DNA from 3 places in the Vibrio sp. YIC-376 genome. Region 3 is predicted to be linked to each of the others. Evidence: predicted binding sites of a transcription regulator. Region 3 holds the regulator's gene; each other region holds the start of a gene.
The links. Region 3 encodes CRP, which controls carbon source genes, mostly activating them, when cyclic AMP is high. Its sites were predicted from a motif close to TGTGANNNNNNTCACA; they were not measured.

Region 1 (3,287 bases), on a different contig from region 3:
CTCTGGTTTACTGTCTATGCCTGCTTGATGACAAAAGTAGTGGAAAGAGTTTAGAGCTCTAATCGTCGCAGAAACCAGCACGGCACCGATACAGCGGCTCCAGATTTGTTGATCAAGCTGCCAGCCAATTTCTAAAGGGGAGACACTTACAATAAAGTCTCCCTCACGATCTGGATGTTTTTCCAACCATCTCGCAAGTGGCGCTCCTTTTTCGCGTGCTGGTTCCGCCATTAGATTCCAGACTTGAGCGAGATTTTCTAATCGCTGAATATAAAACCCCAACTCTGCTAAAGCTGGTTCGGCTAATCTTGCTGCCAATTCGCCATCTTTCACACGCTCTGCGATAAGATCGGCTATTTTCGCAACACTTTGATTCGCTTTCTTGCTTGCTTGTTTTAGCTCTTTAGATTGATTTTCTAACCAGGATGGCAATTCGCCATGTTCAAAACGATATATCCCTTCTTCAAAGTGCGCCGGGTCGAACTGCTTAGTTAACTGGCTAAGCTCTGGAATCAACGTTTGAACTGACTCCTGTAGATCATTACGGAATCTAGCCACTCGCTTTTCATCAGCTAACGAAGAGAACTTACTAATGGATTGATTTAACTTCTCTAGCCACGCCGCAGCACCTTTCAAGCTAGCCGATGCTGAGGCATGATCGCGGGCAACGTGAGGAAGATGATGCGCCTCGTCGAAGACATAAATGGTGTTTTCCGGCTCAGGCAGGATCACGCCACCACCTAAGTCGGCATCGGCCATGACCAGCGAGTGGTTAGCAATAATCACGTCGTTCTTATCGAGCTCAGAACGGGCTTTCTGAAATGGACATCCGCGATGTCCCGGTAAACTGTTATTGCAACTGTGCTTATCGCTTACGATCAATTGCCACAGTTGGTCATCGATAGGCTTTGGCCATGAGTCGCGGTCACCATCCCACTTTCCTTGAGCAAGAGAGCGGTACATCGTCTCTAATAACTCAATATCTTTCTTTTTAGGCTTAGTTTCAAACATCGCCAACTGGCCGCCATCGACTCCGCTGGCCGTTGCAAGCTTTTCTGCGCAGCAGTAGCGCTGCCGACCTTTCGCCAGAATAAACGAAAACTCTCTATCCGTAATACGACGAAACAGTGGTAAGTCCTTGCTAATGAGCTGCTCTTGTAAGGCCACCGTAGCAGTAGAGATTACCACTTTTCTATTATTGAAAATGGCGACTGGAATCACTGCCATAAGGTAGGAGAGGGACTTCCCGATTCCGGTGCCAGCTTCAGCTACGAGCATTCGATTGGACTTATGATATTGACCACAAAGCGTCTTGGCTATTTCTGCAACGAGATAGTTTTGGGCTCGTCTTGGTACAAAGTTATCAAGCTGAGTCTGCAGGTTTTGATAGCTATTGCGAATCGATTTTTGAATGTTACTGGTCAGCATACGGGCCTCAAGTGCGTTGGAGGCGAATAGTAGCACACATCACTACCTGTAAGTTAGTTCACAAAATGGAATGCTTTTCTTTTGAATATCGATCTTCTTCACAAAAAAATATTGAACCTAAACCAAATGAAATTAATTTCATTATATGAAAAATATAAAACTCCAAAATAGCTGTATGTTTAGTGTTTTATCTTGAATGTTGGTCTGTTTTTTAATCAAATCATTCCAGTTGTTTTTGTTGTTAAGGAATATGTAAATTGAAAAAATTCAAGGCGATTGCTTAGAAGTTGATCGAATAATTGAAATTAAACAAATCAACACATTGAATTTAAAGAATATTTTTATTTTTTTACATTTGGATTTATAAAATTTGACAGGCAGAATAATCTTTTGCACTCTTAGGCACAGATTTTGGGAATGCATTGCGTAACAGCTAGTTATCGCTTTTTCCCAAAAAATATAAAAAAAGGGAATCGGAAAAGGATATCCCAAACTAAGAAAAGGCAGTGGATTAACTATGAAAAAGACTCTTTTAGCATTAGCAGTAGCAACTATTTCTACTTCTGCGCTTGCAGCAGGCAACATCTACGATGACGGCACAACTTCATTCAACGTTAAAGGTGAAATCGATACTTACCTAAGTGCTGCTGAAACAACAGTAACTGACGCTGGTGTAAAGACGAAATCTAAAGCTGATGTTGACGTAGACCTATGGGCAAAAATCCAGATTGATGCACAACACAAGTTGAACGAAACGGTAACTGCATTCGGCTCTTTCGAAATCGAAAACGGTAACGGTTTCAATGGTTGGGAAGGCAAGTTGGATGACGATCAGTCAATGAAAACTGACGACCTTTACTTCGGTGCGTACATCGGTGAAAACTTTGGTATTGCTGTTGGTGAAGTGGGTGATTTCGGTGATTCTCTAGATGCAATCACTATCGATAACACTAACGAAGGCTTCGGTTACATGGATGACTTTGTTAACTCTCTTGAGTCTGCTGGTCACGCAGTTTCAATGAAGTACACAACTGGCGGTCTTAAGTTAATTGCTGACTCTTACCTATCTTCTAATGAAGATGAAGATGTAGCATACGGTTTTTCTGCTCAATACGAAATCAACGAAATGTTCACTGTAGGCGCAACTTACCAAGATCAAGGCAACCGCGGTCTAGGTGATGACCACCAAATCATGGGTGCAGCAGCACGTTTGAACGTAGCTAACTTCGGTGCAGCAGTGAACTACGTATTCGAAGACATCGATGGCGCTACAGACCTAGAAACAGTTTCTGCTGCTCTAGACTACCAAATCGAAAAAGCACGTCTTTACACTTCATTCGGTTTCACTGACGGTGACAACGACGAAGAAATCACTTACTACACTGTAGGTGCAGACTACGCAGTTTCTAGCAACATCGCAGCGTTCATCGAGTACTCTGATTACGAAAACAAAGTAGACAGCGACAACAAAGTTGAAGCTGACGGTGCTGTAGCAGGTATCTACTACACATTCTAATAACTTGGCATCAAGTTGAATGTAATCCAAAGGTCGCATTTATGCGGCCTTTTTGATTATATAGGGAAGTTGTAAGCGTTATACCCAACTGAGCTTAAATTGCATGGTGATATCAAAGCTTCGAGATTATTTGGGTATAAAACTTAATGATAAAAAAGGGTTAAATCATGAAACGTACAATTTGGACTTCGATTTTAATGGCGCTTTCCGCGTTGAGTGTCCCTAATGCGTATGCTAATACCAATTCATTGACGGAACTGGATGCGGCTCAGGGGATTGAGGTGCTATTTATCAATAGCCAAGATGCAAAACAGATGGATAAACCGTTTATGCTTGCGACGGG
Region 2 (3,287 bases), on a different contig from region 3:
AGACCAGCAAGCACTAGAGAAATTGCAGGAAGCAGAGCAAAAAGCATCTGCTCAAAGCCGACCTAAGAAAGATGCCGTCGTCGTAGAAGGTGTAGATAACCTGATGACGCACCTCGCTCGTTGTTGTCAACCAATTCCGGGTGATGAGATCTGTGGCTACATAACACAAGGTCGTGGTATTTCGGTTCACCGTAGTGACTGTGAGCAGCTAGAAGAGTTACGACATCATGCGCCAGAGCGAATCATAGATACCGTCTGGGGTAGCGGCTTTGTCGGCTCATACATTCTCACCGTACGGGTAGAAGCGATGGAGCGTGGTGGTCTGCTTAAAGACATCACAACCCTATTAGCGAACGAAAAAATCAAAGTCACCAGCATGAAGAGCCGCCTCGATTATCGTCGTCAACTGGCCATCATGGACTTTGATCTCGAAGTGAGCAATGTGGAAGCGCTGTCTCGCGTTTCTAAACGTGTTGAACAAATAAAAGATGTTATGTCCGTAAAACGTCTCGGCTAAAACTCTCGTCATAGTTATCGTTGTAGCGTTGTTGACTGCACGCACTCCGGGGTGCCGGCTCAGGCCCATCACATGGCGAACCATGCTCAGGAGTCTCGTTTGCTTGTCGCCTAGCTACAACGTTAACTATTTAGAGAGTTAAACAATCAAATTAAATAGAGGTGAGTGGTTATGCTGCTCACCTTTTTTGTTTAAAGGAATAAAAGTATATGAGTCATCCAATTGAACAGCTTGAAGCAATCATGGCGCAGTTGCGCGATCCTGAGAGTGGTTGTCCGTGGGATCTGAAACAAAGCTTCGACACCATTGTGCCGCATACGATAGAAGAAACCTACGAAGTCGTTGATGCGATTCAAAATCGTGATTGGCCGAATCTTAAAGAAGAGCTGGGCGACTTGCTGTTTCAGGTGATTTTTTACAGCCAGTTGGCCAAAGAGCAGGGGCTGTTTGAATTTTCTGATGTGGTAGAAACCGTTAATGAAAAACTGACTCGTCGTCATCCTCATGTTTTTTCTGATGTTGAGTTTGAATCCGATGCTGAAATTACGGCGAACTGGGAAGCAGAAAAGGCGAAAGAAAAAGCACAAGTAGGCAAATCGGAAGAAAGTATCCTAGACTCAATACCAAACTCTTTGCCGGCGCTTTCTCGTGCTACAAAGATTCAGAAAAAATGTGCGAAATACGGTTTTGACTGGGACTCACTTGGTCCTGTCGTTGGCAAGGTTCGGGAAGAAGTTGATGAAGTCATGGAAGAAGCGCTTCAAATTGACCCGGATGAGGAAAAAGTTGAGCTTGAGTTGGGCGATTTGCTTTTTGCTACCGTCAATCTGGCTCGTCATCTAGGCAAAGATCCAGAGGTTGCATTAGGTAAAGCGAACTTGAAGTTTGCAAGACGCTTTAAGCAGGTGGAAGTGAAAGTAGCTCAATCTGGCAGGGGACTCAAAGATTGCTCTTTGACCGAGCTTGATAAGTTTTGGGATGAAGTGAAAACGGAAGAGTAAAGTTGGAATGGGTAGAGAATGCTATTTATGGGGCAAGATTGACTCAGAACATAAATACGCACTTTAGTTTCTCTCTGTCCACTTTGATTTGAAGCAAAAAATAAAAAATTGCGGTGTGATAGATTTCACGTTGTGGCGGTAAGGAGCTTCTGGTATATTTATCTCCCGTCCAGAAGCACTCCATTTCCCTCATTCAACCAATTTCAGGTTAAACATGACGACAAATTACATTTTTGTTACTGGCGGGGTTGTATCCTCTCTAGGTAAAGGTATTGCAGCAGCATCTCTTGCGGCTATTCTTGAAGCTCGTGGTCTTAAAGTGACTATGATGAAGCTTGACCCTTACATCAACGTTGATCCGGGTACTATGAGCCCAACTCAACACGGTGAAGTGTTCGTTACGGAAGATGGCGCAGAGACTGACCTTGACCTTGGTCACTACGAGCGATTCATCCGCACGAAGATGACTAAGCGTAACAACTTCACTGCAGGTCGTGTTTATGCCGACGTACTTCGTAAAGAGCGTCGTGGTGATTACCTAGGTGCAACGATTCAGGTTATCCCTCATATCACTAACGCAATCAAAGACCGCGTAATCGCTGGTTCTGAAGGCCACGATATTGCTATTGTTGAAGTTGGCGGTACTGTTGGTGATATCGAATCACTGCCGTTTATGGAAGCGATTCGTCAGTTGGCAATCGAAGTAGGCCGTGAACGCGCGATGTTCATGCACCTGACTCTAGTTCCTTACCTTGCTGCGGCAGGTGAAGTAAAAACTAAACCGACTCAGCACTCTGTAAAAGAGCTACTATCTATCGGTATCCAACCAGATATTCTAGTTTGCCGTAGCGATCGTATGATTCCAGCGAACGAGCGTAAGAAGATTGCGCTATTCTGTAACGTTCCTGAGAAAGCGGTAATTTCAATGAAGGACGTAGATTCAATCTACAAGATCCCTCAACTAGTGAAATCTCAAGGCCTGGACGACCTAGTGTGTGCTCGTTTCGGTATCAATGCGCCAGAAGCTGACCTTTCTGAATGGGAACAGGTTATCTACGAAGAAGCGAACCCAACTGGTGACGTAACCATCGGTATGGTAGGTAAATACATCGAACTACCAGACGCTTACAAATCTGTAAACGAAGCGCTTAAGCACGCTGGCTTGAAAAACCGTCTAAACGTAACAATTAAGTACGTAGATTCACAAGATATTGAAACCAAAGGTGTAGAAGTTCTAGAAGGTCTAGATGCTATCCTAGTACCAGGTGGTTTCGGCGATCGTGGTGTTGAAGGCAAGATCCGTGCAGCTCAATACGCACGTGAAAACAAGGTTCCTTACCTAGGTATTTGTCTAGGTATGCAAGTAGCGCTTATCGAGTACGCTCGTAACGTTGCGGGCATGGAAGGTGCACATTCAACAGAATTTAACAAAAACACTAAGTACCCTGTGGTAGGTTTGATTACTGAATGGGTAGATAGTGAAGGTAACGTAGAAGAGCGTACTGAGACTTCTGATCTTGGCGGTACAATGCGCCTGGGTTCTCAGCTATGCCACCTGGAAAAAGGTACTAAAGCTTACCAACTTTACGGTAGCGCGACGATCCATGAACGTCACCGCCACCGTTATGAAGTAAACAACAATCTTCGTCCGCAGATTGAAAAAGCTGGCCTAAAAGTTTCAGGCTTATCTGCAGACAAGAAATTGGTTGAAGTGATTGAGAACCCTGCTCACCCATGGTTTGTAGCAGCGCAGTTCCATCCAGAATTTA
Region 3 (3,287 bases):
TTGTCATGTCAGCTAAACACCCAATTATTGCGGTTACCGGTTCATCTGGTGCCGGAACAACTACTACATCTGAAGCCTTCCGTAAGATGTTCAACATGATGAACGTCAAACCGGCATGGGTTGAAGGTGACAGCTTCCATCGCTTTACTCGCCCGGAAATGGATATCGAAATTCGAAAAGCACGCGAACAAGGCAGACACATCAGCTACTTTGGTCCACAAGCCAATGACTTTCCTGGCCTGGAAAAGTTTTTCCATCAGTACGGCGAAAACGGTACTGGTAGCATACGCCGTTATCTGCACACATTCGATGAAGCCGTACCATACAATCAGATGCCAGGGACTTTCACTCCTTGGCAAAATTTGCCAGAGAACAGCGATGTACTTTTCTATGAAGGGTTACATGGTGGCGTTGTAGATGGCGACGTGAACGTAGCTCAGCACGTCGATTTTCTGATTGGCATGGTACCGATTGTAAACCTGGAGTGGATCCAAAAGTTCGTGCGCGATACACGTGACCGTGGCCACTCACGAGAGGCCGTCATGGACTCCATCGTTCGCTCGATGGATGACTACCTGAACTTCATCACTCCACAGTTTTCACGTACTCATATTAACTTTCAGCGTGTACCGACGGTGGACACTTCAAACCCGCTCAACGCGAAAGGTATTCCGAGTTTAGATGAGAGTTTTGTGGTGATCCGACTTCGTGGTATCAAGAATGTCGATTTCCCATACCTTCTGGCCATGATTGATGGTTCGTTTATGTCACGCCACAACACCATCGTTGTACCTGGCGGAAAGATGAGCTTTGCGATGGAGCTGATCGTACGGCCTATCCTACAACAACTCATAGAAACAGGAAAAATTGGCTAAAAATCTCGCTTTCGTAGTGTTTACTTTTCATACCGTGATCATGTGCACAGTTTTGCGTACAAAATAGCAACCATGGCACGATTAAAATCAAGAAATAATCCTAGAAAAAGGATACTATTTCTTACCGAAACACAAGATAGCTTGCAGCATATAAAAAGTGCTCTTATTCTAGTAAACCTGATTCAGGCTTAGCTAAAATATGGATAGCGCAAGCGTACCCTGCAGAGGAAGTGAGATATTATGGTTCTAGGTAAACCTCAAACCGACCCAACATTAGAGTGGTTTCTTTCACACTGTCATATTCATAAGTACCCATCAAAGAGCACGCTAATTCACGCGGGCGAAAAAGCGGAAACCTTGTACTACATCGTTAAAGGTTCTGTTGCGGTTCTTATCAAAGACGAAGAAGGTAAGGAAATGATCCTTTCTTACCTAAACCAAGGTGACTTTATTGGTGAACTTGGTCTATTCGAGGAAGACCAAGAGCGTACAGCTTGGGTTCGAGCTAAATCTCCTTGTGAAGTGGCTGAGATTTCTTTCAAGAAATTCCGTCAGCTTATCCAGGTAAACCCAGACATCCTAATGCGTCTTTCTGCGCAGATGGCTCGTCGCCTTCAAGTAACTAGCCAAAAAGTGGGTGACCTAGCGTTCCTAGACGTAACTGGTCGTATCGCTCAGACGCTTCTGAACCTGGCAAAACAACCAGATGCGATGACTCACCCAGATGGCATGCAAATCAAGATCACTCGTCAAGAAATCGGTCAAATCGTTGGCTGTTCTCGTGAGACAGTAGGTCGTATCTTGAAGATGCTAGAAGAGCAGAACCTAATCTCTGCGCACGGTAAAACTATCGTAGTTTACGGTACTCGTTAATCTCTGATAAGAGTAACGTAAGTCAAATAAATCAAAGCCACCAATGGCAACATTGGTGGCTTTTTCTTTACAGATAAAAGTGAGTCAGTCTAGAGCCCCATTCCCAACGGCCTTAAGCAGCCATCGGGAATCGAGTTAACGTATTGAATTAACTATTCGTGCTCTCAAAGATTTTATCTGCAGAAGCAGCAACGAATCCTGGATAAAGTTCACCATTTGCCATTGGGTAACGTTTAGCAAATTCGTAGAAGCCACCTGGAATGATCTCAGAGCCTTCAGTAAAGTGAACAGGCACTTTATCAGCCATGGTGGAAGATTGCTCCAGCAAAACTTCTGGCGAGCCCTTAACTTCACCACCAGACTCGTTAATCACAAATCCAGCTTGACGTAAGTGATCATTCACTTCTTGCACTTCATTGTGCTGGTTCAACTGATTCACGCTAACCGTAAAGTGGTTTGCACCGTAACCATGTGCAGCAAGCCAGGACGCGTATTCGCTCTCTTTAGCCAGAGTCTGATAATCTGCAAAACTTAGGTCCCATAAACGGCCACCATGCAAAAATGCGCTGCCTGTCAGTTTCTCTGCATCTACTTGTGCCACCAGCTTCGCAACAATCGCTTGTAGCTCTGGAGAACACTCTTCTACTTTGAGCTCACTAATAAAGACTTTTGGCTGTTTTGGATCTGGGTGCTCGTAGTGCTTAGCAACGAGTTTCTTGCTTTCAAAGACATAATCACCACACGCTTCATAGCCAATCGCTAAAAATGGCTTAGCCAGCGTTTCAATGCCAAGAGGCTCAACATTAAATGTGCGTAAAGCAATATGGTCGTTAATTAAAGGTTCATCTTCCTGAAGAAGCTGATGAACTTTAGCAGCAGAAGGGCATAGACGTTGAATGTAGTCTTGCCATAGTGATTCAAATAACACATCGGGCGTCATAACGGCTCCTTGTTACGAGATGTAGGGATAAGATAAGAATGTTGGCGGCTCGTTCACAGCCTTAAAAGCTGTCCAGAATAATGAACGAGCAGCCACCAACCTGTGACGGAATATCAGTCAGTCTAAACACGCTTGTCTAAGTTTTTAATCACTTCACTAGTCAGCCAACGCACATTAATACTCCATACATCAGCAGTGCGCTGGCAAACTGAGCCACAGTACATTGCCGAGGCTCATATACTTCAAATTAAAGCGTTAAACCCGGGCTCAACGTTGCAGGTAGTTCAGTCGCGCTACCTTCCATAGATGCCATTGGGTAAGCACAGTAATCCGCTGCGTAATATGCGCTTGGACGAAGGTTACCTGATGCACCAGGACCACCAAATGGCGCGTCGCCACTTGCACCAGTCAATTGACGGTTACGGTTTACAATACCGGCACGAATGTGGTCTACAAAGTATTCCCACTCTTGGTCATTCGTTGAAACGAGACCAGCGGACAGGCCAAAGCGCGTGTCGTTCGCCAGTTCCACTGCCTTTTCCAGACCTTCGTAACGCACCAGCTGCAATAGCGGGCCGAAATACTCTTCATCAGGTAGC

Region 1: dinG (ATP-dependent DNA helicase DinG) is a predicted target of CRP. The motif match lies at 1,476-1,491, and genes of this name have one in related genera.
Region 2: WJM94_RS19825 (CTP synthase) is a predicted target of CRP. The motif match lies at 1,633-1,648, and genes of this name have one in related genera.

The regions. Positions count from the first base shown of each region.
Region 1 covers NZ_JBBWFK010000011.1:54,116-57,402, reverse strand. Annotated here, with positions in the region: gene dinG (ATP-dependent DNA helicase DinG) at 1-1,428, opposite strand, end outside; gene WJM94_RS18780 (porin) at 1,946-2,944, shown strand; gene WJM94_RS18775 (DUF2057 family protein) at 3,112-3,287, shown strand, end outside.
Region 2 covers NZ_JBBWFK010000013.1:31,742-35,028, reverse strand. Annotated here, with positions in the region: gene relA (GTP diphosphokinase) at 1-517, shown strand, start outside; gene mazG (nucleoside triphosphate pyrophosphohydrolase) at 727-1,518, shown strand; gene WJM94_RS19825 (CTP synthase) at 1,733-3,287, shown strand, end outside.
Region 3 covers NZ_JBBWFK010000023.1:17,284-20,570, forward strand. Annotated here, with positions in the region: gene WJM94_RS23095 (phosphoribulokinase) at 6-875, shown strand; gene crp (cAMP-activated global transcriptional regulator CRP) at 1,116-1,748, shown strand; gene WJM94_RS23105 (DUF1338 domain-containing protein) at 1,897-2,688, opposite strand; gene astD (succinylglutamate-semialdehyde dehydrogenase) at 2,936-3,287, opposite strand, start outside.